Regions from separate parts of the Bradyrhizobium prioriisuperbiae genome, predicted to be linked through region 1. Evidence: predicted binding sites of a transcription regulator. Region 1 holds the regulator's gene; each other region holds the start of a gene.
What was found. Region 1 encodes PhoB, which activates phosphate uptake and scavenging genes when phosphate is short. Its sites were predicted from a motif close to TGTCATNNANCTGTCAT; they were not measured.

Region 1 (7,710 bases):
GTGCGCTTCATCAACGACATTCTGCTGAGCGCGCCGTCGATCGTGATCGGCCTGTTCATCTACGAAGTCATGGTCCGCCCGATGGGGCACTTTTCGGGCATCGCCGGCGCTATTGCGCTGGCGGTGATCGTGATCCCGGTGGTGGTGCGCACCACGGAGGACATGCTGGTGCTGGTGCCGAACACGTTGCGCGAAGCCGCGGCGTCGATCGGACTGCCGCGGTCACTGATGATCCAGAAGATCGCCTACCGCGCCGCGCGATCGGGGATCATCACAGGTATCCTGCTCGCAGTCGCCCGCGTTAGCGGCGAGACGGCGCCGCTGCTGTTCACCGCGCTCAACCACCAGTTCCTCAGCACCGTGCCGTTCAGCCTGCTCGGTCACGACTTCTCCGTCATCAACCTCAATGCACCGACGCCGAGTCTTCCGGTCGTTATCTTCCAGTTCGCGCTCAGCCCCTACGCGGACTGGCAGAAGCTGGCCTGGACCGGCGCGCTCATCATCACGCTTTCTGTGCTTGTACTCAGTATTTCGGCGCGCGCGCTTGCCGGGACAAGGAAATCGACATGAATTTGGCCACAGCGACCCCCTCGTCGGCGAGTCCTCCGTCGCTCGACACCGCTTCTCTCAAGGACAAGATCGCGATCCGCGATCTCGACTTCTTCTATGGCGAGGCCAAGGCGTTGAAGAGCGTCACCATGTCGCTTTATGCGAACAAGGTGACCGCGTTCATCGGACCGTCGGGCTGCGGCAAGTCCACCCTGCTGCGCGTCCTCAATCGGATGTATGACCTTTATCCGAACCAGCGCGCCGGCGGCCAGGTCACGTTCGACGGATCCAACATCCTGGAGCCGGGGCTGGACCTCAATTTGCTGCGGGCGCGGATCGGCATGGTCTTCCAGAAGCCGACCCCGTTCCCCATGTCTATCTACGAGAATGTCGCTTTCGGGATCCGGCTGTACGAAAAGCTGTCGAAGAGCGAACTCGACAACCGGGTCGAGCAGTCCCTGCGCCGGGCGGCGCTGTGGGACGAGGTCAAGAACAAGCTGAACGATAACGGCCTCAGCCTCTCGGGCGGCCAGCAGCAGCGGCTCTGCATCGCGCGCACCGTCGCGGTGCGGCCGGAGGTGATCCTGTTCGACGAGCCATGCTCGGCGCTTGACCCGATCTCGACCGCCAAGATCGAGGAACTGATCGACGAACTGAAGGACGATTATACGATCGTGATCGTGACCCACAACATGCAGCAGGCGGCGCGTGTCTCCGATTTCACGGCCTTCATGTATCTGGGCGAGTTGATCGAATTCGGTCCGACGACCAAGATTTTCACCACCCCGTCGGACCGCCGGACACAGGACTACATCACCGGCCGGTTCGGCTGAGGCGCGATAGGCGCGGGAGAACATGATGGCCTTCGAACATACAGCCAAAGCCTTCGACCAGGACTTGCAGGAACTGACCCGGCTGGTCGCCGAAATGGGCGGCCTCGCCGAGCGGCAGATCGTCGAGTCGGTCGATGCGTTGATCCGCCGCGATATTGCGCTGGGCCAGCGGGTCGTCGCGGCCGATGCCGAGCTCGACAAGCTGCAGCGCGGCATCGAGGAGCGTGCCGTTCTCACCATCGCCCGGCGTCAGCCGATGGCCGTGGACTTGCGCGAGATCGTCGGCGCGATGCGCGTGACCACCGATCTCGAGCGGATCGGCGACCTCGCCAAGAACATCGGCAAGCGTGTCAGCGCGCTGGACAATGATTTCCATCCGCTGAAGCTGATCCGCGGCCTCGAGCACATGGCCAACCTGGTGCAGTCGCAGATCAAGTCGGTGCTGGACGCCTACGCCGCCCACGATCTGCCGGCTGCGATGGCGGTCTGGAAGGGCGACGAAGAGGTCGACGCGATCTGCACGTCGCTGTTTCGCGAACTGCTCACCTACATGATGGAAGATCCCCGCAACATCAGCTTCTGCATCCATTTGATGTTCTGCGCGAAGAACATCGAGCGGATGGGCGATCACGCCACCAACATCGCCGAAACGGTGTTTTATATGGTCGAAGGCCAGCAGATGCAGGATCAGCGCCCGAAGGGCGATATGACTGCATTCGCCACCGCCTCCGGCAACTGAACTAAGGAAAAGACATGGGCGCCCGCATTCTGGTTGTCGAAGACGAAGAAGCGTTGACCACGCTGCTGCGTTACAATCTCGATGCCGAAGGTTACGACGTTGAGACAGTCGCCCGCGGCGACGAAGCCGATACCCGGCTGAAGGAGCGAATTCCCGATCTGATCGTGCTGGATTGGATGCTGCCGGGTCTGTCCGGCATCGAGCTCTGCCGCCGGCTGCGCACCCGTCCCGAGACCAAGCAACTGCCGATCATCATGCTGACCGCGCGCGGCGAGGAAAGCGAACGGGTGAGGGGGCTTGCGACCGGCGCCGACGACTACATTGTCAAGCCGTTCTCGGTTCCGGAGCTTCTGGCACGGGTGAAGGGCCTGCTGCGCCGCGCGAGTCCCGAGCGTCTGGCCACGGTGCTGACCTACGGCGATATCGAACTCGATCGCGACAAGCGTCGTGTCGCCCGCTCCGGCCAGCCGATCGATCTCGGTCCGACCGAGTATCGCCTGCTCGAGTTTTTCCTGGAGCATCCGGGACGTGTCTTCAGCCGCGAGCAGTTGCTCGACGGCGTCTGGGGCCGCGATATCTATATCGACGAGCGAACCGTCGACGTGCACATCGGTCGGCTGCGCAAGCTCTTGAACTTCGGCCGCGACCAGGATCCGATCCGCACCGTACGCGGCGCGGGTTATGCACTCGACGACCGCTTCGCCAAAGTCGACTGACGCAGGTCTTCGCCAGCTCAAACAAAAAACGCCTCATCGATGATGAGGCGTTTTTTTTGTTTCTCCAGGTATCCGCCGCTGCGTGCGGCGACTTGCCGAACTACTTGCCCGACGGACGGCGGTCACGGCGGCGATCGCTCGCCGGCTGATACGCGACACGCGAGTGATGCGCGCAATAGGGCAGGCCGCCCAGCGCCTTGCCGCCGCAGAAAAAGAAATCACTGCTGCCGGGATCGCCCACCGGCCAGTGGCAGGTCGCTTCCGTCAGTTCCAGCAGCGACAGCCGCTGGCTCATCGGAACCACGTTGTCGTAGGCCACCGGATCCGGCTCGGCCTCCACCTCGAACGCATGCGCAAGCGCGGTATTGCCGCGCGACATCGGCCGCGCGATCCGCATCATATGCTGGGCCGGCCGCGCCTTGCGCTGACGCGGGGCAGCCGAGGACGGACTCTTGGCGCGGCCCGACAGGCCGAGCCTGTGGACCTTTCCGATCACCGCATTCCGGGTGATATTGCCGAGTTCCGCGGCGATCTGGCTGGCCGAAAGACCCGCCTCCCAGAGTTTTTTCAACTGTTCTACGCGATCGTCGGTCCAACCCATTACCGTCATCGCACCATTCCCTTCGTGTCGCGCCTTTCGACCGCGAGGCCGTCGGCGACGTCTGTGTCTCAAAAATCCCTGCCGGCAGAATCCCTTAGCCCTCGCCGGATGCGCCTGTCGCAACCGGGCGTCTACGCTGTTACCGAGACCGTTAAGGATCAGATCTGCCGCACGAGATGTCGTATCCGACCATCCCGAAGCTACAATATGCCGTGACTCACGCGCAAGAGTCGGGCATCACAAGTCCACATGTTCTGCAATAGAAATTTGATAAACGGCTTTTTCTGCGGCTTTTCAGTACCATTGCCGTGTTGACAGCCAGGTTGACAGTATTGGACGCGCCAATAGAATAACTGCCGCGTGCTGCCCGACGAGGCGGCACGTTTTGTTTCCGGGGTAGGTCCATCGATCGTCCGATCTCGCGGTGTCCGATCCAAATCCTGAGTGTTTGGAGTCACATCGTGGTCTGTCGACAGGGCCCGCCCGAAAGTTCAATCAGGTTTGCAAGCAGAGTTGCCATGAGCACCAACACGTCGTCCCATCTCATGCCGGTGTTCGCACGGGCGGATCTCGCGTTCGAGCGCGGTGAGGGCGTCTGGCTCCACGGCACCGACGGCGAGCGCTACCTCGACTTCACCAGTGGCGTTGCGGTCAACGCGCTGGGACATGCGCACCCGCATCTTGTCGCCGCCCTGCAGGAGCAGGCGACAAAGCTGTGGCACATGTCGAACCTGTTCAAGAGCCCGGACGGCGAGAAGGTTGCCGCGCGCCTCTGCGAGGCGAGTTTTGCCGACGTCGTCTTCTTCGCCAATTCCGGCGCGGAGGCGATGGAAGCGGTCATCAAGGTCACCCGCAAATATCAGGCGGCGAAGGGCAAGCCGGAGCGTTACCGGATCATCACGTTCGAAGGCGCGTTCCATGGCCGGACGCTGGCGACACTGGCCGCCGGCGGCCAGGAAAAATATCTCGAAGGGTTCGGTCCCCGCGTCGAAGGGTTCGACCAGGTTCCCCATGGCGACATCGAGGCGGCGAAGAAGGCGATCGGCCCGAACACCGCCGGCATCCTGATCGAGGCCGTGCAGGGCGAGGGCGGCGTGCGCTCGGCGCCGCAATCGTTCTTCAAGGCCCTGCGGCAGCTTTGTGACGAGCACGATCTGCTGCTCGCGTTCGACGAGGTGCAGACCGGCATGGGTCGCACCGGCGAACTGTTTGCCTATCAATGGACCGGCGTGACACCGGACGTGATGGGGCTGGCCAAGGCGCTGGGCGGTGGCTTTCCGATCGGTGCCTGTCTCGCGACTGCCAAGGCTGCCGCCGGCATGACCGCGGGCACCCACGGCTCGACCTTCGGCGGCAATCCGCTGGCGATTGCCGCGGCGGGCGCGGTGCTCGACGTGATGCAGGCGCCGGGCTTCTTCGACCACGTCAAGCGCATGTCGCTGCTGTTGAAGCAAAAGCTCGCCTCGGTGGTGGACCGCTATCCGAGCGTTCTGAGTGAAGTTCGCGGCGAAGGACTGCTGATCGGCGTCAAGGCCGTGATCCCGAGCGGCGATCTGGTGGCCGCCTTGCGTGGTGAAAAGCTTCTGACTGTGGGCGCAGGCGACAATGTCGTGCGCTTCCTGCCGCCGCTGATCGCGACCGAGGCCGAGATCGCCGAAGGCGTGACCCGGCTGGAGCGCGCCTGCGCCGCGCTGTCGGAGCGGAAAGCCGTTTCATGAGCAAGGCCACGCCCCGCCATTTTCTCGATCTGAACGACGTGCCCACCACGGAGTTGCGCACCATGCTCGACGCCGGTGCCGCGTTGAAGGCACAGCTGAAGAGCGCCAAGGCCAAGAACGAACTGTGGGATCAGCCGCTCAAGGGCAAGACCCTGGCAATGATCTTCGAGAAGCCGTCGACGCGCACCCGCGTGTCCTTCGATGTCGCCATGCGCCAGCTCGGCGGCGAGCCGATCATGCTGACCGGCGCGGAGATGCAGCTTGGGCGCGGCGAAACCATCGCCGATACCGCGCGGGTGCTGTCCCGCTTTGTCGATGCCATCATGATCCGGATTCTCAATCATGATGCGCTGTTGGAACTCGCTGAACATGCCACCGTGCCGGTGATCAACGGGCTGACCCGGCGCTCGCACCCGTGCCAGGTGATGGCCGATCTGATGACTTTCGAGGAGCATCGCGGGCCGATCACGGGCCGCACCGTGGCCTGGACCGGCGACGACAACAACGTGCTGGCCTCCTGGGCGCACGCGGCGGAACGCTTCAAGTTCAACCTGCACATTGCGACGCCGCCGGAGCTGTCGCCGAAGAAGGCCTTCAAGGACTGGATCAAGGCGACTAACGCGCCGATCGTGCTCGACACCAGCGCCGAGGACATGGTGCGCGGCGCGGATTGCGTCGTGACCGACACCTGGGTGTCGATGGGCGACAAGGACGGCGAGCACCGCCACAATCTGCTGAAGCCCTATCAGGTCAACGCCAAGCTGATGTCGTTGGCAAAGCCGGACGCGCTGTTCATGCATTGCCTTCCGGCCCACCGCGGCGACGAGGTCACCGACGAGGTGATCGATGGTCCGCAGTCCGTGGTGTTCGACGAGGCGGAGAACCGTCTGCACGCGCAAAAGGGCATTCTGGCCTGGTGCTTTGACGCCGTCTCCTGACGCCCTCCCGATGCCGGTCGACCGGGAACGGAGCGTTTTCGGCTGATGTGATAAGGTTGGCGTGGGGCCGATGCGGCCTTATATAGGCTCGAACCGGGGGCCCGTCGAAACGACGTTGGCTGAGATTGTTCCGGTTGAGATGGCTCCAACCCCACTTCAACGCCGACATGTCGTCGGCCGATCAACACGGCAAATCGGACTATGACAGATCAAGGCAACGTTCGTGCCCCGTCGGCGACACCTGTCGACGATGCGGTGCTTCCCTTTGAAGTGGCGTCCCTCGACCTGCGGGGGCGGTTGACCAGGCTTGGTCCGGCGCTCGACGACATCATCACCAAGCATGACTATCCGGCGCCGGTCGGCAAGCTGCTCGGTGAGGCGATCGTGCTGGCCACGCTGCTGGGGTCGTCGCTGAAGTTCGACGGCCGGTTCCTGCTACAGACCCAGACCGACGGCCCGGTCTCGATGATCATCGTGGATTTCGTGCTGCCGGACCGGCTGCGCGCCTATGCTCGCTTCGACAAGGATCGCCTCACGGCGGGGCTCGACAGCGGTGCGCTGCTCGGCCGCGGCCATCTGGCGATGACCATCGATCAGGGCTCCGACATGAAGCGTTACCAGGGCCTGGTCGCGCTCGAGGGCGGTACGTTCGAAGACGCCGCCCACGAATATTTCCTGCGCTCGGAGCAGATTCCAACCCGGGTCAAGATCGCGGTCGGCGAGGAATTCCGCACCGGCGACGGGCCGCGGCATCGCTGGCGCGGCGGCGGCATGCTGCTGCAGTTCCTGCCCCAGGCGCCGGAGCGGATGCGGCAGGCCGATCTCGATCCCGGCGACGCGCCGGAAGGCAGCGAAGCCCACGAGCTTCCCGAAGATGATGCCTGGGTTGAAGGGCAGTCGCTGATCAGCACCATCGAGGATGTTGAACTGATCGACCCGGATCTGTCGGGTGAGCGGCTGGCCTACCGGCTGTTTCACGAGCGCGGCGTGCGGGTTTTTCCGCTGCTGCCGGTCCATGCGCAATGTTCGTGTTCGCGCGATGCGGTGGCGGGGATGCTCAAGAGTTTCTCGTCCGAGGATCGCGCCGGCATGGTGGAGAACGGCAAGGTCGTGGTGACCTGCGAGTTCTGCAGTTCGGTGTACGATTTTTCACCGGAGGAAGCCGGAGTCGGTGCCGACGAATCCGAGGATGCGCAGACGTCGCAGCCCTAATTTTGTAGCCCGGGTGAGCGAAGCGACACCCGGGACTGCGTGCATCGTCCTACCCGGATATCGCTTCGCTCATCCTGGCTACAAATAGCGGCAAGCCGTCTGTATCAATTGATCGTTCGGTTGGTATCCGGGTGGTCCAGCGAGAACAGCGGAATATCGATCTCGAACCGGTCGCCGGCTTCGCTCACCATCTGGTAGCGGCCGGTCATGAATCCGGACGGCGTCGGCAGCGGGACGCCGCTGGTGTATTCAAAACGTTCACCCGGTCCGAGCACGGGCTGCTCGCCGACCACGCCTTCGCCGCGAACCTCCTGCTGGCGACCCGATCCGTCAGTGATGATCCAATGCCGGGTCTTCAACTGCACCGTCTCGGGACCGGCATTGACGATGACGATGGTGTACGA
Region 2 (7,710 bases), 1.5 Mb from region 1:
CGCCACCACCAAGGATTGGGATGGCACGGTCGAACTGATCAAGTTCGTCGACAGCCTGCGCAAGAAGAAGGCGTCCTGATCTCCAATCAGGCAGGGGAGCCGGGTCGTCATGACCCGGCTCCTTTTGCTGCCGGACCCTTGATATGCCCCTGGCGATTTCCACTCTTCCGGATCAGCAGCTCAATGCGCTGAAGCACGCCTATCGCAAGATGGTTGCGCGCAAGCGCCGACAATCCGCTGTGACCACGGTCGTCATTGTCGTTGTGCTTTTTGTGGCGGCGATCGGTGCCGACGTCGATCTCCGAACGCTGACGGCGAAGATTGCGAACTTCACCAGTTATTTCGATCGCATTCTGACCCTCGATGGTGGCGCGCGGGTCTGGACCGACATTGGCGAGTGGTTCTGGGGCTGGAAGAAGTGGCTGTCGCTGCTGGGCGAAACCGTTCTGATCAGCTATGTCGGGACGCTGGCCGGCGCGGTCGTCGCTTTCTCGCTCAATTTCCTGGCCGCGGCGAACACCGCGCCGACGCCTTGGCTGCGCTTTGCAGTGCGCCGCCTTCTGGAATTCTGCCGCACCGTTCCGAGCATCGTGTTCGCGCTGATTTTTGTTATCGCCTTCGGTCTCGGGCCCATGGCCGGGGTGCTGGCTATCGCCATCCATTCCGCCGGTGCGCTCGGCAAGCTGTTTTCCGAGATTGTCGAGAATGTCGATATGAAGCCGGTCGAGGGCGTTCGCGCCACCGGCGCGAGCTGGATCGCCTGCATGCGTTTTGCGGTGCTGCCGCAGACCATGGCCGGTTTCGCCAGCTACACGCTGCTGCGCTTTGAAATCAACGTCCGCGAAGCGTCCGTGATGGGGTTTGTCGGTGCCGGCGGCATCGGCCAGGAACTCGTGGTCGCGGTGCGCAAGTTCTATTATTCCGACGTCAGCGCCATCCTCGCGTTGATCATCGTCACGGTCTTTGTCATCGATATCACGACAGGCTGGGTTCGCGGGCATTTCCTTGGCCGGGAGCGCCGCGCATGACACGGAAGCAGCTGCTCGATCCCTCGCATTCGCATGACGAGCTTCGGGCACGTTACGCGACCGTCTTCAACCCATCGCTGAAGTCGCGCCTGATCGCGCCGGCGATCCTCGTTGCCGCCATCGGGTTGTTCATTTTCGGCCTGGTCGATCTCGATTTCTCACCCGCACGGATGATGGCGGGCCTGCATCAGCTCGGTTGGTTCGTCACACTGATGATCCCGCCGAACCCGGGCAGCTCGTTGCCGGCCTATCTGACGGCGATGGGCGAAACGCTTTCGATCGCCGTGCTGGGGACGACTATCGCTGCCGTGGTTGCGCTGCCGGTGAGTTTGCTGGCAGCCCGCAATATCGTGCCGTCCAATATCTTCCGGTTTCCCGTCCGCCGGTTCCTGGACTCCATTCGCGGCGTCGATCAACTGATCTGGGCGCTGGTCTGGATCAACGTGGTCGGGCTCGGCCCGTTCGCCGGCGTGCTGGCGATCGCGGTTTCCGATTTCGGCGCCTTCGGCAAGCTGTTCTCGGAGGCGATCGAGGGGGCCGACAAGAAGCCGGTTGAGGGCATTCGCGCCTCCGGCGGCTCGGCGCTGCATGAAATCCGCTTTGGACTGATGCCGCAGGTGCTGCCGGTGATCGCGGGACAGGTGCTCTATTTCATCGAGTCCAACGTGCGCTCGGCGACCATTATCGGCATTGTCGGCGCGGGTGGCATCGGCCTGCAACTGGCGGAGCAGATCCGTGTGCTGGAATGGCAGAAGGTGTCGTTCCTGATCCTGATGATCCTGGTCACGGTGGCCCTGATCGACTGGATTTCCAGCCGGCTCCGATTCGCCATTATAGGAAAGCGCGCGATCGCCTGACGCCGGGCGCCTAAAAGTTCTCGACCAGGAATTCGACGCGCTCCGCCGCGAAGCGGGAATGGCTGACCATCACCGGCTGGCCGCTGGCGTCGACGTCAGTCTTGTCGACCACCAGGACGGGCCGGCCCAGCGCCAGGTCGAGCCGGGCCGCGTCGGCGGCATCGACGATCGCCGCGGTGACGCGAGTCGTTGCCCGCCGGTAATCGTTGATGCCGAAATGCGCCAGCACCTTAGTCAGCGAGCTCGTACGTTCATAGATGGCGCCCGCTTCTGGAAAGCGCTCAGCCGATAGCCAGGTGCTGCCGACACAGATCGGCGTACGATCGGCGAACCTCAGCGCTTCGATCCGCGTCAATGGCGCTCCGGCTTTCAGACCGAGCTGCTTTGCCAGATCGCGCGTTGCGGCTTCCGTGAACGCGCCGATCAGCTGTCCGCGCGGTTCGCGACCGCCGGCTCCGACGATTTCCGAGAAGCGTGTGCGCGACCGCAGCGGGTAGGCGAGACGCGGTGCCTCGACATAGGTACCGCTGCCACGCTCCGCCCGCACAAAACCGCGTTCCGCCAGCGTCGCCAGCGCCCGGCGCACGGTGTGGCGATTGACCCGGTAGGTCTCGGCAATCTCGACTTCGCCGGGCAGCCGCTCGCCCGCGGCATAGGTGCCGTCGGCAATGCCGCGCTCAATGGCGTCGGCCACCCGTCGCCACAAGGTCACGCCGGAGTCGGTGTCCTGCATGCTCATGAGTTGATGCCGGAGGTCGGATGGAAACTCTGGAATGTGTAAGCGTTCATATCAGGCGGAGCATACCCGAGAAGTCGGTCGCAGGAAAACATCTCCGAGAAATCATCGCCGCGTCACGAAACGGTCATGGACGGGGCCTATCAAGTTGTCTATTAGAGTAGACAACTTGGAGTCGCTCATGTCAATCAATCAGCCCGGATCCGACGGCCGCGCCGAGAAGCGCCGGCAAGCCGCTATGGCGGTGCTGGCGCATGCGCAGACGGCGGAGATCGCGCAGCGTCTGGCCCCGCTGCCGCTACCATCCCACGACAATCTGCGCGAGCCCGAGAACGGTCTCGTCATGGTGCGCGGCCGCATCGGCGGCGACGGTGCGCCGTTCAATCTCGGCGAAGCCACGGTGTCGCGCGCGGCGGTGCGGCTGGCGAGCGGAGAGGTCGGGTTCGGCTATACGCTCGGCCGCGACCGGGGGAAGGCTGAGCTGATCGCGCTGTGTGATGCGCTGATCCAGACCAGCGCGCACGCCGAGACGATCGAGGCAGAGGTGATCGCGCCGTTACAGGCGCAGATGATCGCCGATCGCCAGCGCAGGGCAGCGGAAACCGCGGCAACGCGGGTCGATTTCTACACACTCGTGCGTGGTGAGGGTTGACCGATGACGACGGTTGCAGAGCTGCCGACGAAATACGCCGAGAAAGTGCTGTCGGCGCAGGCCATATTCCGCTCGGTGATGGACGCCATGGCGCGCCCGGGCAGCGTCCAGCACATCGAGCCTGTGACCGGCGCTCCGGCGCCGATGATGCGCGGCACGGCTGCGATCGCAATGACGCTGTTCGATCACGATACGCCGATCTGGCTCGATCCGGCGATGGCGGCTACCCCTGACGTGGGAAAATGGCTCAAGTTTCACACCAGCGCGCCGGTGGTCGAGGACGCTGGCATCAGCAGTTTCGCCCTGATCGGCGATGCCGCGGCGCTTCCCGCGCTGGATCGGTTCGCGCTGGGCAGCGGTGAATATCCGGACCGTTCGACCACCCTGATCCTGCAGGTGGCGAGCCTCACACAGGGGCTGGCCGTCGAGTTGCGCGGTCCCGGCATCGACGGGGTGACCATGCTGCGGGCTGCATTGCAGCCGTCGGATCTGGTCGAGCGGCTGGCCATCAATGCGGACCTGTTCCCGCGTGGCATCGATGTCGTCCTGGTGGCTGATGATGCCGTGGTCGCTCTGCCGCGCACCACGCGCCTGGTCGTAAAGGAGGGTTGAAGATGTATGTCGCCGTCAAGGGAGGCGAGCGCGCCATCGAGAACGCTCATCGGCTGCTGGCGCATGAGCGCCGCGGCGATCGCGATGTGCCTGAAATTGCGCTGTCGCAGATTTCCGAACAGCTCAGCCTCGGCGTCGACCGGGTGATGACCGAAGGGTCGCTGTACGATCGCGAACTTGCGGCGCTGGCCATCAAGCAGGCGCGCGGCGACATGATCGAGGCGATTTTCCTGCTGCGTGCGTTTCGCGCGACCCTGCCGCGCTTTGGCGCGACGGAGCCGGTCGAGACCGGCAAGATGCAGGTGCGCCGCCGGATTTCCTCGACCTTCAAGGATATCCCGGGCGGTCAGGTGCTGGGACCGACCTTCGATTACACCCATCGTCTGCTGGATCCGGAGCTGGTCGGGACGTCGTCCCCGGACCAGCCGGAAACCGCCGAGGTGTTGGCTGTGGCGATGCCGCGGGTGACTGACATTCTGGGACGCGACGGCCTGATCGAGCCGTCACCCGAGGGCGATCCGGATGTTCCGGTGGGTGATCTCACCCGCGAGCCTCTGAATTTTCCGGCCGATCGCGACCTGCGCTTGCAGAATCTCGCACGCGGCGACGAGGGCTTCCTGCTGGCGTTGGGCTACTCGACGCAGCGCGGCTATGGCCGCAACCATCCCTTTGCCGGCGAGATTCGTTTCGGTGAGGTTGAGGTGGAGTTTTTTGCCGAAGACGTTGGCTTTGCCGTGCCGCTTGGTTCGATCGCATTGACCGAATGCCAGATGGTCAACCAGTTCAAGGGATCGGCCACCGAGGCGCCGTGCTTCACCCGCGGCTATGGCCTCGCATTCGGTCAGTCCGAACGCAAGACCATGTCGATGGCGCTGGTGGATCGCGCGCTGCGCGCCCGCGAACTCGGCGAAGATGTGATCGCCGCGGCGCAGGACGAGGAATTCGTGATGTCGCACTCCGACAATGTGCAGTCGACCGGCTTTGTCGAACATCTCAAGCTGCCGCACTATGTGGACTTCCAGTCAGAACTCGGCTTGCTGCGCAAGCTGCGCCGGGAGTTCGCGGATGCCAATGCGCCGGCACAGCCGGTGAAGGAGGCCGCGGAATGAACGCGCCAGCCTATAATTTCGCTTATCTCGACGAGCAGACCAAGCGCATGATCCGCCGCGCGATCCTGAAGGCGATCGCGATCCCGGGCTATCAGGTGCCGTTCGCCAGCCGCGAAATGCCGATGCCCTACGGCTGGGGCACCGGCGGCGTGCAGGTGACCGCGGCGATCCTTGGTCCCGACGACCGGCTGAAGGTGATCGATCAGGGGTCCGACGACACCACCAATGCGATTTCGATCCGGAAATTCTTTGCCAAGACCGCCGGCGTCGAGACCACGACCAGCACGGAAGACGCGACCGTGATCCAGACCCGGCACCGCATCCCCGAAGCCCAGCTGCACGAGGGGCAGGTGCTGGTCTATCAGGTTCCGATTCCCGAGCCGCTGCGTTTCCTGGAGCCGCGCGAGACGGAGACCCGCAGGATGCATGCGCTGGCCGAATATGGCCTGATGCACGTCAAGCTGTACGAGGATATCGCCCGCCACGGCCATATCGCGACGTCCTATGCTTATCCGGTCAAGGTCAACGCGCGTTATGTGATGGATCCGTCACCGACGCCGAAGTTCGACAATCCGAAAATGGACAACAGTCCCGCGCTGCAGCTGTTCGGCGCCGGCCGCGAAAAACGCATCTATGCGATCCCGCCTTATACTTCGGTGGTCTCGCTGGATTTTGAGGATCATCCGTTCACGCGGTATCGGTTCGACGCGCCCTGTGCGCTGTGCGGCGCAGCCGATTCCTACCTCGACGAGATCGTCACGGACGACAAGGGCGGCCGAATGTTCGTCTGCTCCGACACTGATTATTGCGAAACCCGCCAGGCCGCCGGCCATCGCGGCACTGAAAGCGCTCCGCCGCATGCGGAGCATCGCCATGACTGAGACACAGATCATGCAGGATAATGAGCGGCCGCTGCTGGTGGCCGAAGGGCTCAGCAAGTCGTATGGACGGCTGCAGGCTTGCCGCGATATTTCCTTCTCACTGTACGCTGGCGAAGTGCTTGCCATTGTCGGTGAATCCGGCTCCGGCAAATCGACCCTGCTGCAACTGCTGTCGGCGCAACTGGCGCCGACCGAAGGCCATGTCGCCTATCGCATGCGCGACGGGGTGACCCGCGACCTCGCCAGTCTCGGCGAAGCCGAGCGCCGCTTCCTGTTCCGCACCGACTGGGGTTTTGTGCACCAGGATCCGGCGCAGGGGCTGCGCATGGGCGTCTCGGCCGGCGCCAATGTCGGCGAACGGCTGATGGCGGTCGGCTGGAATCATTATGGCCGTATTCGCGACACCGCGTCGTCCTGGCTGGAGCGGGTCGAGATCGGTGTCGATCGCATTGACGACGCGCCGCGTACCTATTCGGGCGGCATGCGCCAGCGTTTGCAGATCGCGCGTAACCTGGTCACCGAGCCGCGGCTGGTGTTCATGGACGAGCCGACCGGTGGCCTCGACGTTTCGGTGCAGGCGCGGCTGCTCGATCTGATGCGCGGCCTGGTCACGGATCTGGGGCTTGCGGCCATCGTCGTGACCCACGATTTGGCCGTGGCCCGGCTGCTCTCGCACCGGGTGATGGTGATGAAGGAGGGGCGGGTGATCGAAACCGGCCTGACCGACCAGGTGCTGGACGATCCGCGCGAGCCCTACACCCAGCTTCTGGTGTCCTCGATCCTGCCGCCATAGTCCCGAGATGAGATCAGACATGACCCCGATTGATATCACTTCGATTGAGACCCGCGCGATGATCGACATCAAGAGCGCGGGCAAAAGCTTCGTCATGCACCTGCAGGGTGGCATCACGCTGCCCGTGGTCCGCAACGTGTCGTTCCACGTCGACGCGGGTGAATGTGTCGTGCTGTCCGGCCCGTCAGGTGCCGGCAAATCGTCGATCCTGAAGATGATCTTCGGCAACTACCGCTGCGATGAAGGCGTGATCGGTATCCGCCATGCCGGCGCGCGGATCGACCTGGCGCGGTCCGAGCCGCGGCAGGTACTTGATGTCCGCCGCAAGACCATCGGTTATGTCAGCCAGTTCCTGCGCGCGGTGCCCCGCGTTCCGACCCTTGATGTGGTGGCCGAACCGCTATTGGTGAATGGCATGGACCGCGCCGAGGCGCGCCAGCGTGCCGGATTGCTGCTGCGCCGGCTCAACATCCCCGAGCGTCTCTGGCAGCTGCCGCCGTCGACATTTTCCGGTGGCGAACAACAGCGCGTCAACATCGCGCGCGGCTTCATCTCCGATCTGCCGATTCTGCTGCTCGACGAGCCGACCGCCTCGCTCGATGCCGCGAATCGTGCTGTGGTCGTTGAGCTGATCGCTGCCAAGAAGCGCGACGGGGTTGCCATGGTCGCCATTGTCCACGACGACGAGATGCGCCAGTTGATTGCTGACCGGATTGTCGACGTGACGTCATTCGCCGCCGCGGCTTGAAGAAAGATGAAGCGAGATGAAATCGAATCCGTACGATAGCGGAGCCGGAGCAAAGTCCGCGACGGTTCTTGGAAACGCCAGGATCGTGCTGGCCGACCGGGTGATCGAACGCGGTTGGGTTGCCATGGACGGCGGCCACATTGCCGAGTTCGGCGAGGGGCAGGCCCCGGCCGGCAGCGACGATGCCGCGGGTGACCTGATCATGCCGGGCCTGATCGAGCTGCATACCGATCATCTCGAAGCCCACTATGTGCCGCGGCCGAAAGTTCACTGGGACCCGGTCGCCGCGGTTGT
Region 3 (7,710 bases), 740 kb from region 1:
CGGCGGGGAGGCGTCCTATACGCGCAAGCTGCTCGACAAGGGTCCGGCCCATTGCGCCAAGAAGTTCGGCGAGGAGGCGGTGGAGACGGTGATCGCCGCGGTCGAGGGCGACCGCGATCACCTGGTGTCCGAGAGCGCCGACGCGATCTTTCATCTTCTGGTGCTGCTGAAATCGCGCGGCGTGTCGATCGAGGATGTCGAGGCCGTGCTGGCGCAGCGGACCCAGCAGTCCGGGCTTGAGGAGAAGGCGGCGCGCAAGCGCTGATGCGAACGTTGAATTCGGGACACGGGTATTTGGCAGACGAATACTCGGAATTTGTGGGGAGTACCGCTTCCATGGATGCGCGGATCGATCTTCAGTACAATCCCTACCGGGTGTTCTCGCGCGACGAGTGGGCGAAGCTGCGCGACGATACGCCGATGACGCTGGCCGCCGACGAGATCGCGGCGCTGCGCTCGCTGCACGACCGGCTGGACCTGAAGGAGGTCGAGGACATCTACCTGCCGCTGTCTCGGCTGCTGTCGATGTATGTCGCCGCCGCCCAGCGATTGTTCTTCGCGCAGCGCCGCTTTCTCGGCATCGAAGACCGCAAGATGCCCTACATCATCGGCGTCGCCGGCTCGGTGGCGGTCGGCAAGTCCACCACCGCGCGTGTGCTGCAGGCACTGCTGGCGCGCTGGTCGCCGCGCCCCAAGGTCGACCTGGTCACCACCGACGGCTTTCTGTTTCCCAACGCGGTGCTGGAACGCCGCGGCCTGATGCAGAAGAAGGGCTTTCCGGAAAGCTACGATCTGCCGACGCTGCTGAACTTTCTCAGCGACATCAAGGCGGGCCGGCGGTCGGTGCGGGCGCCGATCTATTCGCACCACACCTACGACATCGTGCCGCACCAGAGCGTCGAGATCGACCAGCCGGACATCCTGATTCTCGAGGGCGTCAACGTGCTGCAGACCGGACGGTTGCCGCGGGACGGCCAGGCCATTCCGTTCGTGTCGGACTTCTTCGACTTCTCGGTCTATATCGATGCGGAAGAGCCGGTGTTGCGGAAGTGGTATGTGCAGCGTTTCCTGTCGCTGCGCGACACCGCGTTCCACGATCCGAAATCATACTTCCATCGCTACGCACTGCTGTCGGACGACGAGGCGATCGCCACCGCCACCGCGATCTGGGACCGCACCAACCTCGCCAATCTCGAAGACAACATCCTGCCGACCCGTCCCCGCGCCACCCTGATCCTGAAGAAGGGCGGCGAGCATGTGATCGAGAAGGTGTCGCTGCGGCGGCTGTAGGTGCGCTTTCCGAAGCAGTTGGCACGGAGTGACTGCCGGCAAAGATGACGGTGAGCAATGTTGAAGGTGTGGGGGCGACGCAACTCTTTCAATGTGCAAAAGGTCATGTGGCTGATAGGCGAGTTGGGCCTCGCTCACGAGCACATACCTGCCGGCGGCAGTTTCGGCCAACTCGATGGCCCGGATTTTCTTGCAATGAACCCTCATGGGCGGGTGCCCGTGATCGATGATGCCGGAACGGTGGTGTGGGAGTCCCACGCCATCCTTCGATATCTTGCCGCGCGATTTGGTGCAGATCGGTTCTGGCCGAAGGATGCCGGCGAACGGTCCGGAGTGGATCGTTGGATGGACTGGTCGCAGACTTCATTGCAGCCAGCCGTTCTGACGGAGGTGTTCTGGGGGTTCTATCGGACGCCAGAAAATCAGCGAAACTGGACTGCGATCAATCAGGGCATTGCGCGCTGTTCGACCTATTTTCAGCTGCTCGACGGCTGGCTGGCGGATCGCAGGTACTTATGCGGTGACAGTTTCAGCCTTGCGGATATTCCGGCCGGCACCTCGCTCTACCGCTATTTTGAGCTGGAGATTAATCGCCCGACGATCCCGCACGTTACGGCGTGGTATCAGCGGCTGCAGGAGCGAAAAGCCTATCGCGAGCACGTCATGATCCCTTTCAGCGATCTCTACGGGCGGCTCGATTTCTAGAGCGGGACTTGCTTACGCCGCGTGCCGATTGGCATCGACGCCGAAATGGTCGATGTAGCGGGCGTTGATGGCGGACACCGGCATCACGATCAGCACATCGGTGGTGCCGAACTGATGGTCGATCACGGCGCCGTCGCCGATGAAGGCGCCGAGCCGCAGATAGCCTTTGATCAGCGGCGGCAGTTCGTGCAGCGCGGCCTTCGGATTGATCGCTTCCTTGGCCAGCCGGTTCATTTCGACGCGGCGGGACGGATGCGCCGCTGCCCGCCAGGCTTCCGGCGCGCGCGAATAGTGATGCAGGAACGACAGCGGCAACGCAAGCCGGTCCGGATCGGTGCCCTCGAAGCTCGCGCAGCCCAGCATCACATCGCAATTGTGCTGACGCACGTAACTCCAGATGCCATGCCACAGCAATTCCACGGTGCGCTTGTTGCGATAGGGCGGCAGCACGCAGGAGCGGCCGAGTTCGAGAAACTTCAGTCCGCGGTGACGATCGACCAGCTCCGACACGTCGAATTCATTGTCGGTGTAGAAGCCGCCGTGACGCTCGGCGACGTCCTGCCTGAGCAGGCGGTATGTTCCGACCACCGGCTGCTTGCCGCTCAACGACGGCTTGGCGGCATGGTCGATGACCAGCAGGTGATCGCAGATCTTGTCGAAGGCGTCCTTGTCGCGCTGCGCCAGCATGGTGGCGGCATCCGCAATCGCGCTGCCGTCCTTGTAGAACACCTTGTAGCGCAGTTTCTGCGCGCGTTTCACGTCGGCCTTCTTGTGCGCAAGCCGGACCTCCAGCGGTCCGATCCGGCCGAGCGGTGCTGCGGGGGCATGGATGCCGGGCCGCAGCTTGATGGCGGCCTCGCTGACAAAGGCCGGCATCAGCAGGCCGGCGACGGCCTTGGTTTTGGCCATCACGGCGGCTGCGTTGTCCGGCCGAAGCATCTGCTTCAGGTTGAGGCCGGAGCGCGCGAATTCATCGGCTTTCATGAAATCCCTCGCGGCCGCGCTGATCGCATCGAATCGCTGCGGCCGTGGATTTCATTAATCACGGGCGTTCAAAGGATTTATGACAAGTGGCGGGCGCTTGCGCGTATCCCCAATGCGACGCGCGAGGCGCAATGATTTCAGATTCGTGACACTCGTGGAGTGGATTTGACATTCGCACCCCACGTTGCCGCGAGTCCGACATGCGAATGTCAAATCCAGAGCTCCACGAGTGATTTACAATTGCAAGAGGTCCTTCGATTTTAACATTCGCAGAAACACCAGCTGAAACGGGATGCGAATGTTAGAATCGGACCGCTTGCGCAGCAAGGTGCGGAGAGGCTGGAATGCTGGCAAGCACGTCGTTGAGCTTGTCGCGATCCAGCGGCTTGACCAGGAAGCCGTCCATGCCGGCGGCGAAGCAGGCGTAACGATCTTCCACCAGCGTGTTCGCCGTCAGCGCGATGATCGGCGTGCGACGCATCTGCAGCGATGTTTCGCGGGCGCGGATGCGCCGCGTGGTCTCGATGCCGTCGAGCTCCGGCATCTGCACGTCCATCAGCACCAGGTCATAAGGCGCGCCGGCGGTCTCCGCCGCCAGCCAGGATTCCATGGCCTGCGCGCCGTTGACGGTGATGACCGGACGATGGCCAAGCCGGGTCAGCAGCGAGCGCATCAGCAGCGCATTGATCTCGTTGTCCTCGGCGACCAGGATCGACAGGCCTCTCGAGGGCGTTGGGCGCGGCGCGGCCTCGACGAGATCCGCGTCATCAACAGCGAGTTTCGGCGCGTCTGTGACGTCCGGCATCACCAGCCGCGCCGCCAGCGACGCAGCGCGCAACGGCTTGACCAGATAGCCGGTGAACGCGCTCGAGTCCGACGGCTGCCGCTCGCGTCGCGTCGATGGCGTCACCATCACGATCCGGTGCAGGGCATGATAACGGGCGGCCTCGGCAAGCTGCTCTGCTTCTTCAGCGCCGAGATTGTGGTCGACAATGATTGCGTGCCAGGCCCGTTCCGGCAGCAGCGCCTGCGCCACCACCGCGTCGGTCAGCGAACAGGTCTGAGCGCCCCAGCGCTCCAGCCGGCGCGCGACCAGCGAGGCTTCGATCGCCTGCGGCGCCACCAGCATGACCGCTTTGTCCCGCAGGTCGGGGGCGACGAACGCGGATGCACCGGCGGCGGGGTTTGCGGATGCAATCAACGGAATCGACGCCTCGAACGTCGAGCCACGTCCGGGGGCGCTGTCCAGGGTGATGCGTCCGCCCATGCGTTTGACGATGCGTTCGCTAATGCTTAGGCCGAGGCCGGTCCCGCCATAATTGCGGACGGTGCGTTCGTCGGCCTGTTCGAACTCGCGGAAAATCCGCTCTTGCGCCTCCGGTGCGATGCCGATGCCGGTATCGCGAACCAGGAAGCTGACCTCGTTGGGCCAGATCCCGGGCTCGACAATCAGCGCGACGCCGCCGGTCGCGGTGAACTTGATGGCATTGCCGGCGAGATTGAGCAGCACCTGGCGCAGCCGCGCGGCGTCGCCGATCACTTCCGTGGGCAGGCGCTCGTCGATATAGGCGGCAATCTCCAGGTGTCGCGCCTGCGCGCGCGGCGCCAGCAGCTCGGTGATCTCCTCGACCATTGCCGCCAGCACGAAGGGGCGATGCTCGAGGTCGATCTTGCCGGCTTCGATCTTGGAGAAGTCCAGCAGCTCGTCGATCAGCAGCAGCAGAGCTTCGCCGGAGGTCTTCACCGCCCGCACATAGGTGGTCTGTTCGGCTGAAAGCTGTGTATCGAACAACAGCCCGCTCATGCCGATGATGCCATTGAGCGGCGTGCGGATCTCATGCGACGCCATGGCCAGGAAACGCGACTTGGCGCGGTTGGCCGCATTGGCATGGTCACGGGCATCGCCCAGCGCCCGTTCGGTTTCGGCGCGGTCGGTGACATCGCGGCCGACACTCTGCATGTCGGCCGGGCGGTTGGCCTCGGTGCGGATCAGGGCTTCGCGCCAGGCAATCCAGCGTGGACCCAGGGCGCTTGCGATCTTCTGGTCGTGCACGCGGGTGCCGTCGACGTCCAGCGCCGCATCGCCCTGCTCGAGCACAGGCAGCACGAACATCGAGCCCACCAGCTCGTCGCGGGATTTTTGTGCGAGCGCGCAGAAGGCGTCGTTGGTGAAGGTGATGCGCTGCTCCGCGTCGCGCAGCACGATCAGGTCGCTGCGGGATTCAAACAGGCTGCGCGAGCGTTCCTCGGCTTCCTTCAGTTCCCAGTTGCGATCGATCAAGGCTTCGTTGCGCAACGCGACCGCGGCCATCGCCTTGCGCAGCCGCCGCATCCGGAAGCTCAGGCTTGCAAGCGCAAGGCACGCCAGCGCAAGCAAAAAGCTGATGCCGAGAGCGAAGGTATGCGGATTGTAGTCCTTGGAATAGCTGCCGGCGATGAAGCCATAGGTACCGCCGAACGCCGCCGAGAAGATCGTCAGCGAGCGCGCCAAGGCGACGGCCAACGGGTGCCGCCGCCTGAATCGGCGATAGCGCAGTCTGATCCGTAATCCCCGCGTCATGACCCGATGTCCCGAAATGGGTGGAGCGAGATCCCCGATCCAAACGTGCAGCGGGGATGTTGCGAAGTGTTTGAGGTCGAAAAGACGGAGAGCCGTGCGATGAAAACAGGGTTAATAAAGAGTAAATCTAGAGCGCGCCGGCGACCTGCTGCTGCCGCCCGCCATGGGCGCCGACCACGAGAGCCGCGGCCTCTCGTGCGGTGAAGCGTTTGGAGCGGACGAAGATGCGGTAGTCGGCTTCGCCGTCACGCGACAGATAGATCACGGTCGGTGCCGTGGCCGGCTCGGCGGCAATGCCGATGAACTCGGTTGGACCGGCGCCATCGCAGTCCTCCGCTTCCGCGGTCTCGACGTCATCGATCACGGTGAGATCGGCCATCTCGGGGCTGTCGATGATCTGGACACGGACGTTGGCCGCGGTGGGATCGCTGGTGAAGCTGACCCGGTGCTGCGCCAGCCAGGGCAGTTGCGCGATCTGAACCGACGCAGTCGCGGTGGCGATGCAGGGGCGGATGGCCGCGCTCAACTGGTCCCGCGCGAAGAACCCGGCCACGGCCAGCGGAACGATCGATACCAGAATCTTCAAACGCAGCATGGCTGACGAACTCGACACGCAACACAACGGGGATAAGCCCGAAACACCGGCTTATGGTTGGTGAAGCGTAAACGAAAATCGTTAGCGGATGGTTTGCGTGGTGAATCGCGATGTGCATTTTTGACAGGAGCGCGCGCGGGCATTCGTGTCCGGTGCGGCATCGCCGTGAACAGCCGTGTGTCAGCCGAACGTGTAGGGAAGCAGGCGTCCGCCAAACGGCTCGCCTTGCCAGATCAATTGCAGGCCGGCGACGATCTCCGCCCCATAGCCGGTATAGGGAATTTCGATCGACTTCAGCCACGGCGCGACCCACTGGTTGAGAGGCGTGCCGTCGATGCTGACGAGCTCGCAATCATCGGGGATTTTGAGACCGCGTTCGCGTGCGCGCCGGGTCACCCCGTAAGCGATCTGGTCGCTGACACAGAGAATGGCGTCCGGGGTTTTGCTGCCGCCGAAAATGCGCGCGCCGGCATCATAGCCGACCTGGAGATGCGATCGTCCCTCCCCGTCGGCCTGGATGATCGCCTCGTCGGACCAGCCACGCTCACGCAGCCGGGCCAGGAAGCCGGACACGCGGTCCCGCGATGCGGATGAGCTCAGCTGCGGAAAAACAACGGCTGGGGCGCGCCGCCCGAGATCGGCGAAATGGTCGGCGACGGTTGCACCCGCGGCGCGATCGTCGATTCCGACAAACGGGCCGATGCCGGCCGGATTACGGCGGTTTACGAACACCGTCGGGGCACCCAGGGCGGAAAACTCGCTCAGTCCGGGGCTCGGCACCGCCGCGACCAGGACATAGCCGCGCACCATCTGGGCGCGCATCGCGGAGAGATACTCGTCCTGAAGTTCGGGGCGGTCATGGGTATCGCACAGGATCATGACGTAGCCGGCTTCGCGCAGGGCCGCCTCGGTGGAACTTGCGATGGTCGCCATGGCCGGATTGTCGAGATTGGCGGCAATCATTGCCACGAGCTGGCTTTGGCCGCGCTGGAGGGCCCGTCCCACCGGATTGGGCCGGTAGCCCACGGCCTCGATCGCGTCGAGCACCCGCGCCACCGTGGCCGCGGAGGCGCGGCGCATCTCGCCATTGACGATCCGCGACACGGTCGAAACCGAGACGCCGGCCCGCGCCGCGACTGTTGCAAGGGAAACGTCTTCCGGCATCGGCCTCCGGGGGTCTGGTCCGATCACTGCTCTCAGTGTCATCTGGAGGGGCTGCTGTCGAGCCCCTCCAGCCTTGGCCATAAGGCCAGTTTAGCGGCGATTGACAATTTGGCAAACGTTTGCCAAAGTCGTTTTTAGTGGTACGAGGGGTGCAGGCGGTTTGCTGCCTGTTGTTCGTGTCACTGCAAGCCGTGCAACCAAACTCGTGAGAAGCGGCTGTCCGACCCGGAGCTGGATTGGGCGGACGCCGACGTCGAGGGAAACGTCTGCGCTGGGGAGTCCGTCGGAGAACGGAACCCGGGCGCTTCATCTCGCTGGGATCCGCAACGGGCCGGCGAACAGGGAGGAGAAACCACCATGCGTGCCGCCACGCCCGTCCTCATGTCTTTTGCGCTGTCCCTGCTGGCTGCCA
Region 4 (7,710 bases), 990 kb from region 1:
CGACAATTTCTCCGTGGTGCCGCCCGGCACCGGCATCTGCCACCAGGTCAATCTCGAATACCTGTCGCAGACGGTGTGGACCAAGAAGCAGAAGATGACCGTCGGCAAGAAAACCGGCACCTTCGAAGTCGCCTATCCGGACACGCTGGTCGGCACCGATTCGCACACCACCATGGTCAACGGTCTTGCCGTGCTCGGCTGGGGCGTCGGCGGCATCGAGGCGGAAGCCGCGATGCTGGGGCAACCGCTGTCGATGCTGCTGCCGGAAGTGATCGGCTTCAAGTTGAAGGGCGCGCTGAAGGAAGGCGTCACCGCCACCGACCTCGTGCTCACCGTAACGCAAATGCTGCGCAAGAAGGGCGTGGTCGGCAAGTTCGTCGAGTTCTTCGGCCCCGGCCTGGACTTCCTCTCGGTCGCGGACAAGTCGACCATCGGCAACATGGCGCCGGAATACGGCGCCACCTGCGGCTTCTTCCCGGTCGACAAGGAAACCATCGACTATCTGAAGATCTCCGGTCGCGCCTCGGCGCGTGTGGCGCTGGTCGACAAGTACGCCAAGGCGCAGGGCCTGTTCCGGACGGCGAAGTCGGTTGATCCGGTGTTCACCGAAACCCTGGTGCTCGATCTCGGCGATGTCGTGCCCTCGCTTGCCGGGCCGAAGCGTCCGGAAGGCCGCGTCGCGCTGCCGGCCGTTGCCGAAGGCTTCTCCGCCGCAATGGCCAGCGACTACAAAAAGCCCATCGACGAGCCGCGCCATGCGGTCGAGGGCCGCAACTTCGACCTCGGCCATGGCGACGTGGTGATTGCCGCCATCACCTCCTGCACCAACACCTCGAATCCGAGTGTGCTGATCGCCGCGGGCCTGCTCGCTCGCAACGCCGCGGCCAAGGGGCTGACCGCGAAGCCGTGGGTGAAGACCTCACTCGCGCCGGGCAGCCAGGTGGTTGCTGAATATCTCTCCAACTCCGGTCTGCAGAAGGATCTCGACAAGGTCGGCTTCAACCTGGTCGGCTTCGGCTGCACCACCTGCATCGGCAACTCGGGTCCGCTGCCGGAAGAGATTTCCAAGACCATCAACGACAACGGCATCGTGGCTGCGGCCGTGCTCTCGGGCAACCGCAACTTCGAGGGACGCGTCTCGCCGGACGTGCAGGCCAACTATCTGGCGTCGCCGCCGCTGGTGGTGTCCTATGCGCTGGCCGGCAGCGTCACCAAGGATCTGACCAAGGAGCCGCTCGGCATCGGCAAGGACGGCAAGCCGGTGTTCCTCAAGGACATCTGGCCGACCACCAAGGAGATCAACGCCTTCATCAAGAAGTTCGTGACCGCAGCGATCTTCAAGAAGAAGTATGCCGACGTGTTCAAGGGCGACACCAACTGGCGCAAGATCAAGACCACGGCCAGCGAGACCTATCGCTGGAACATGAGCTCGACCTACGTGCAGAACCCGCCGTACTTCGAGGGCATGAAGCAGGAGCCGGAACCGGTGACCGACGTGCTCGACGCGCGCATTCTCGCGATCTTCGGCGACAAGATCACCACCGACCACATCTCGCCGGCCGGTTCGATCAAGCTGACCTCGCCCGCTGGCAAATATCTCTCCGAGCATCAGGTGCGCCCGGCCGACTTCAACCAGTACGGCACCCGTCGCGGCAATCATGAAGTGATGATGCGCGGCACCTTCGCCAACATCCGCATCAAGAACCAGATGCTGAAGGGCGGCGACGGCAACATTCCCGAAGGCGGTCTCACCAAGCACTGGCCGGACGGCGAGCAGATGACGATCTACGACGCCGCCATGAAGTATCAGGAAGAGAAGGTTCCGCTGGTGGTGTTCGCAGGTGCGGAATACGGCAACGGGTCGTCACGCGACTGGGCGGCCAAGGGTACCAAGCTGCTTGGCGTGCGCGCCGTGATCTGCCAGAGCTTCGAGCGGATCCACCGGTCGAACCTGGTTGGTATGGGAATCCTGCCGCTGACCTTCGAGGCGGGAACCTCGGTGCAGTCGATCGGCCTGCAGGGTAACGAGCAGGTAACCATCCGGGGTCTGCAGGGCGACCTGAAACCGCGCCAGATGCTGTCGGCAAAGATCGTCTCCGCGGACGGTTCCGCCAAGGAAGTGCCGCTGCTTTGTCGCATCGACACCCTCGACGAGCTGGAGTATTTCCGCAATGGCGGTATCCTGCAGTACGTCATCCGCCAGCTGGCGGCGTGATGCATTGTGATCAGCCTCACTTCGAAGTGAGTGGCAGGTGAACCGAAGGCGGCCTATGAAAGGGCCGCCTTCTTACTGAAGGTATTGGGACATTTCTGTCGGGACACATGTTGAGAGGGCGCCCGTTGCGCCACGAGACTGGATGATCACAGCACTCTCGGGCCAAAAACTGTTGCGATCGGACCCGGCGAGTTCGCGGTGGTCCGCGGTGCTCGGTGTGTGCTTTGCGGTCGGTCTGACCGGCAGCGCGGTGGCCGACCCGCGTGCGGTGGTGGAGCTGTTCACGTCGCAGGGATGCTCATCGTGCCCGGCCGCCGACAAGGTCCTCGGCGATCTCTCGAAGGATCCGTCGATCATCGCGCTCAGCCTGCCGATCGATTACTGGGATTATCTCGGCTGGAAGGACACGCTGGCCAGTTCGCGCTTCTCCGCGCGCCAGAAAGCCTATTCGCATATGCGCGGCGACCGCGAGGTCTACACGCCGCAAGTCGTGGTGAACGGCACGGTGCATGTGCTCGGCAGCGACCGCGCCGGCATCGAGGACGCTGCGATCCGCACCCAGGGCAATGGCGAAGTGATGTCGGTGCCGGTGTCGATCAGGCAAGCCGACAAGCAGATCAACGTCTCGGTGTCCGCCGGCAACAGCGGACGCACCGATCACGGTGAAGTCTGGATTTGCGCGATCTCGAAGTCGGTGCCGATCCGGATCGGTCGCGGCGAAAATCGCGGCCGCGAAGTGACCTATTACAATGTCGTGCGCAACTGGCTGAAGGTCGGTGACTGGACCGGCAAGGCTGCCAGCTGGAGCGTGCCGCTGGAAAACGTCAAGAGTGACGGTGTCGATGCGGCGGTGGTTTATGTCCAGGACGGCAGCCGTGAGAAGCCCGGTCCGATGCTCGGTGCCGCCTATACGTCGCTGGAGCCTGAGCCGGCGATGGTGAGCCAGGCGCGCCGCTGACGTCAAATCGAGATGATTGCCTCGACCCAGGCCATGCTTGAGGTCCTGATGCCGCGTGAAGTCGCGGATCCCATATTCAGCAACAAACGTGCAGAGAATCAGAAACGGCTTCCCGATGGTGCCGCGTTTCAACCAGACCCTGAAAAAACAAAAGGCCCACGCGTGTGGGCCAAAAAATAAAAGGCCAGCTTTCGCCGGCCTTGAAGTGTGATCTTTCGATCCTGCGTTATAGGCCCGGTCCCGACTGCCCCGGGGGGCTGGGGGCTGAGGAATCCGAGACCGAAGGAACCGGGCCAACGCAGTGGAAACGTTATGAAGGCCCACGGCGGCATGGGCTTGACCGAAATTGGGCGGTTTCATGATTTCGCTAACATCGATGTGAGAGCCGTTTGATCCGATCTTAAGGCTTTGTTTTCGAAGCGTAGTTTTAGCGAGTGGTTCGGTGGCATGATTTTGCCGATGGTGTGTGAGGGAACACTTGCAGAGCGCCGCCGCCGGGTTGATCATGTCGGCTGGATGACAGGCGCGTCGGGACCTGCGACTGCAGGGGGCGCGCCGTGACAGGAGGCGCTGCATGGATTTGATCTCGGGGGACACCGAGCCCGGCGAAAGCCGCGGGACGGAGCGCGTGACCGCTACCGTCCCGGTTCAAAGTCGGGTCACATTCAATCGTCTGGAACTGAATCGCATCCTCAATCTCTATGGGCGCATGGTCGCCGAGGGTGAGTGGCGCGATTATGCGATCGACTTCCTGAAAGACCGCGCGGTGTTCTCGATTTTCCGCCGCGCGTCGGAAGTCCCGCTGTACCGAATCGAAAAGGATCCGAGGCTCGCGCGCAAGCAGGGTGCCTACAGCGTGGTGTCCGCGGGCGGACAGATCCTGCGCCGCGGCCATGACCTCCATCGGGTGCTGCTGGTGATCGACCGCAAGCTGTCGGTGGTGTGACGCTGCAAGATGGTCAGGGCGTCGTCGTGCTGCCTGGCCCGAGTTCGCGCTGCATCATCACGGTGTCGAGCCAGCGGCCGAACTTGAAGCCGACATTGCGGTGGGTGCCGATCATCTCGAAGCCTGCGCGGGTATGCACGCCGATCGAGCCGGCATTGGCCGAATCGCCGATCACGGCAATCATCTGGCGATAGCCCCGTGCTTCAGACTCGTCGATCAGCGCGTTGAGCAGTTTTAGCCCGATGCCTTTGCGTTGTGCCTCCGGCGGCAGATACACCGAGTTCTCGACCGTGAAACGATAGGCCGGCCGCGGCCGGTAGGGTCCGGCATAGGCATATCCGGCCACGTGGCCATCGATGACTGCGACGAGATAGGGAAATCCCGCACCGCTCAGGTTGTCGAACCGCGCCGTCATCTCGGCCAGGGTCGGCGGCTCCAGCTCGAAGGTCGCGGTGCCGGTGCGGACCGCATGATCGTAGATCGGGGTGATGGCGGTGAGGTCGGCCGCAGTTGCGGCCCGGATCAGGATGTCGGACATGGAGCGCAGTCTTAATCGCGGCCCGCCAAAAGAAAAGCCCCGGCGGTGAGGCCGGGGCTTGATGACTTTCGACTGTACCCAGGGGTCAGTCGCGCTGTCCGAGCAGCTGCAGCAGCAGCGTGAACAGGTTGATGAAGTTCAGGTAGAGCGACAGCGCACCGGTGATGGCTGCACGCTCCGCCACGTCTCCACCCGCGCTGGCGTAGCCGTAGACGTATTCGTTCTTCAGCCGCTGGGTATCCCAGGCGGTGAGGCCCGCGAACACCAGGACGCCGACCACCGACACGATGAACTGCAGCATCGAGGAGGCGACGAAGATGTTCACGATGCTCGCGATGATGATGCCGAACAGGCCCATCAGCAGGAACGAGCCCATCCCGGTCATGTCACGCTTGGTGGTGTAGCCATAGAGGCTCAGCGCACCGAACGAAGCCGCGGTGATGAAGAACACCCGCACGATCGAGGTGTGGGTGTACACCAGGAAGATCGACGACAGCGAGATGCCCATCAGGGCCGAGAAGGCCCAGAACAGCATTTGCGCGGTGGCCGGCTTCAGCCGCTGGATGCCGAAGGAGATGACGAACACCATCACCAGGGGCGCCAGCATGAACAGCCACTTCAGCGGGCTGGCGAACATCGCGTAGCCGAACGACGTCAGGTAGGTGTTGCCGATCTTGCCGACGGCACCACTCGCATCGCTGGTTACGGCGCCCATATACACGCCGAGCGCGGCGAGACCAGTGATGGCCAGGCCGATCGTCATGTAGTTGTAGATCTTCAACATGTATGCGCGCAGACCGGCGTCGACGGTCGCGGCATCAACACGCCCGGCGGCCCGGCCGAACGGAGAAGCATAGTTACGGTCCAAGTCCGACATGGTCGAAACCTCGTTGTTGTCCGGCGCTCACGAAGGGAAGGGCAGCCGGGGCGAATGTATCCCAGATATCCGGGCCCAATGACACTAAATTTGCGTTAAGCATTCAGGTCGTCGGGTGGGCATCTGTCCCAGAGGATATGTGGGAAAGTAACACATTCGCTGCAACCTTCCACGCGCGGCTGAATGTCGCGAACCCCCCGAAAAGCCTGCAAAAACCCCTCTCGGCCTGCTTCAAATTGTCATCATTGCGGCGCGGGTCTCGCATGCCGGATCGCGGTACCTGCCGGCTGCTGATGGCGCTTCCCAATCCGGCCGATCTCCTGAACACTCGGGTCCGACGCCGGCGGCTGCAAATGTTCTGCGGACCGCCGCAACAACAAGCCTGTTGAGGGAGGAGTTTGTCGTGCCGAAGATCCATCGTTTCGCTCTTGTGGCTGCGTTTGCCGTCACGCTTTTGACCGGCACGGCGGGGGCCGAGGAGCCGATCTCGTTGCGGGCGATGGGCTCGTTTCATGTCGGCGGGCGGCTGGTCGAATTGACCGGCAAGCCGGTAAAGGAGATGGCGCTGACGCCGGGCGGGGTGCCGGCAAAGTTCGATCCCAATGGCACCTACCAGGTCGAACAGATGTACGTGCAGTATTTCCTGCCGGCCCAGGAGACAGGTGCCTATCCCATCCTGTTCTGGCATGGCGGCGGCATGACCGGTGTCAACTACGAAACCACCCCGGACGGCCGCGAAGGCTGGCTGAACCTGTTCCTGCGCAAGGGCTGGAGCATCTATGTGTCCGATGCGGTGGAGCGGGGACGCGCGGGGTGGGCGCAATATCCGGATATCTTCAAGAGCGAGCCGCTGTTCCTCACCACCAGCAATCCGTTCTCGCGGTTCCGCATCGGCGACGGTCCCGACAGCTATGATCCCGATCCGGCAAAACGCAAGCTGCTGCCGGGCAGCCAGTTTCCCAACGACGGCTATGAGAACTTTACCAAGCAGATCGTTCCGCGCTGGACCACCACCGATGACGCGACGCTCGCGGCCTATCTCGCCGAGATCGACAAGGTGTGCCCGTGCATCATCCTGTTCCACAGCCAGGCCGGCCAGTTCGGTTTCAAGGCGGCCCAGGCGCGGCCGGACAAGGTCAAGGGCCTGATCGCGATCGAGCCCGCAGGTATCGGCGATCCGGCACAAGCCGAACGGCTCAAGGCGATCCCGACTTTGATGGTCTACGGCGACTTCATCGCGCAGGATTCGCGCTGGCCGAAAATCCGCGCCACCGGCGTCGCTTTCGGCGACAACATCCGCAAGGCGGGTGGGCACGTCGACGTGGTGGACCTGCCCGCCATCGGCATCAAGGGCAACTCGCACATGATGATGATGGACAAGAACAACGCCGAGGTCGCCGGCGTGATTCAGAAGTGGCTCGGCGACAACGGCTTCGCGAAGAAGCCGTAAGCGTCACAGATTGCGCAACACCGGCGCGGGCTTTTGGTTGAGTGCAGCCAGCGTGCCGATCAGGCCGAGGCCCACGGTCACCACCAGCGCCCCCAGCACCACCGTGGCTGCGCTCTGCGCCTGCCAGATGAAGCTCAGGGTCATCAGCCGGGTGACGATCATCCAGGCGGCGAACGAGCCGGCAATGATCCCGAACACCGCGGTGGCAAGCCCGATCATCAGATATTCCAGCGCATAGGCCCCGATCAGGCGGGCGCGGGTGGCGCCCAGCGTCTTCAGGATCACGGCGTCATAGACCCGATGCCGGTGGCCTGCGGCGAGCGCGCCGCCCAGCACCAGCACCGCTGCGATCAGCGTCACGCTACTGGCGCCGCGGATCGCCAGCGCCAGGTTCTCGACCACGGTCCCGACCGTGCGCAGCGCGTCGCGCACCCGCACGCTGGTCACCATCGGATATTGGCTGGCGACCGCCTTGATGATGGTGGCGTCGCCTTGCGCGCTCGGATGCGGCTCCGACAGCGTGGCGAGATGGGTGTGCGGGGCGCCGGCGAACGTCTTCGGCGAGAACACCAGCACGAAATTGATGCCGAGGCTCTGCCAGTCGACCGTGCGCAGGTTGCTGACGGTGGCGGTGATGTCGCGCCCTAGCACATTGACGGTCACGCTGTCGCCGACCTTCAGGCCGAGGCCGTCTGCGATCTTCTTTTCCAGCGATACCAGCGGTGG

Region 2: a site for PhoB is predicted at 2,736-2,752, ahead of phnG (phosphonate C-P lyase system protein PhnG). Genes of this name have one in related genera too.
Region 3: a site for PhoB is predicted at 3,114-3,130, ahead of olsB (l-ornithine N(alpha)-acyltransferase). Genes of this name have one in related genera too.
Region 4: a site for PhoB is predicted at 3,679-3,695, ahead of RS897_RS11715 (DUF2794 domain-containing protein). Genes of this name have one in related genera too.

The regions. Positions count from the first base shown of each region.
Region 1 covers NZ_CP135921.1:1,488,089-1,495,798, reverse strand. The annotation lists gene pstA (phosphate ABC transporter permease PstA) at 1-570, shown strand, start outside; gene pstB (phosphate ABC transporter ATP-binding protein PstB) at 567-1,382, shown strand; gene phoU (phosphate signaling complex protein PhoU) at 1,408-2,121, shown strand; gene phoB (phosphate regulon transcriptional regulator PhoB) at 2,136-2,837, shown strand; gene RS897_RS06980 (GcrA family cell cycle regulator) at 2,938-3,447, opposite strand; gene RS897_RS06975 (aspartate aminotransferase family protein) at 3,957-5,156, shown strand; gene argF (ornithine carbamoyltransferase) at 5,153-6,094, shown strand; gene RS897_RS06965 (Hsp33 family molecular chaperone) at 6,296-7,306, shown strand; gene apaG (Co2+/Mg2+ efflux protein ApaG) at 7,411-7,710, opposite strand, start outside.
Region 2 covers NZ_CP135921.1:3,030,367-3,038,076, forward strand. The annotation lists gene phnD (phosphonate ABC transporter substrate-binding protein) at 1-79, shown strand, start outside; gene phnE (phosphonate ABC transporter, permease protein PhnE) at 144-1,028, shown strand; gene phnE (phosphonate ABC transporter, permease protein PhnE) at 1,025-1,885, shown strand; gene phnF (phosphonate metabolism transcriptional regulator PhnF) at 1,896-2,624, opposite strand; gene phnG (phosphonate C-P lyase system protein PhnG) at 2,803-3,273, shown strand; gene phnH (phosphonate C-P lyase system protein PhnH) at 3,277-3,885, shown strand; gene RS897_RS14245 (carbon-phosphorus lyase complex subunit) at 3,888-4,994, shown strand; gene RS897_RS14250 (alpha-D-ribose 1-methylphosphonate 5-phosphate C-P-lyase PhnJ) at 4,991-5,875, shown strand; gene phnK (phosphonate C-P lyase system protein PhnK) at 5,868-6,668, shown strand; gene phnL (phosphonate C-P lyase system protein PhnL) at 6,688-7,416, shown strand; gene RS897_RS14265 (alpha-D-ribose 1-methylphosphonate 5-triphosphate diphosphatase) at 7,433-7,710, shown strand, end outside.
Region 3 covers NZ_CP135921.1:2,226,200-2,233,909, reverse strand. The annotation lists gene RS897_RS10455 (phosphoribosyl-ATP diphosphatase) at 1-265, shown strand, start outside; gene coaA (type I pantothenate kinase) at 337-1,290, shown strand; gene RS897_RS10445 (glutathione S-transferase family protein) at 1,348-1,995, shown strand; gene olsB (l-ornithine N(alpha)-acyltransferase) at 2,008-2,871, opposite strand; gene RS897_RS10435 (ATP-binding protein) at 3,281-5,539, opposite strand; gene RS897_RS10430 (hypothetical protein) at 5,667-6,134, opposite strand; gene RS897_RS10425 (LacI family DNA-binding transcriptional regulator) at 6,315-7,298, opposite strand; gene RS897_RS10420 (ABC transporter substrate-binding protein) at 7,656-7,710, shown strand, end outside.
Region 4 covers NZ_CP135921.1:2,479,818-2,487,527, forward strand. The annotation lists gene acnA (aconitate hydratase AcnA) at 1-2,215, shown strand, start outside; gene RS897_RS11710 (DUF1223 domain-containing protein) at 2,358-3,173, shown strand; gene RS897_RS11715 (DUF2794 domain-containing protein) at 3,748-4,119, shown strand; gene RS897_RS11720 (GNAT family N-acetyltransferase) at 4,133-4,657, opposite strand; gene RS897_RS11725 (Bax inhibitor-1/YccA family protein) at 4,743-5,534, opposite strand; gene RS897_RS11730 (alpha/beta hydrolase) at 5,938-6,984, shown strand; gene RS897_RS11735 (ABC transporter permease) at 6,988-7,710, opposite strand, start outside.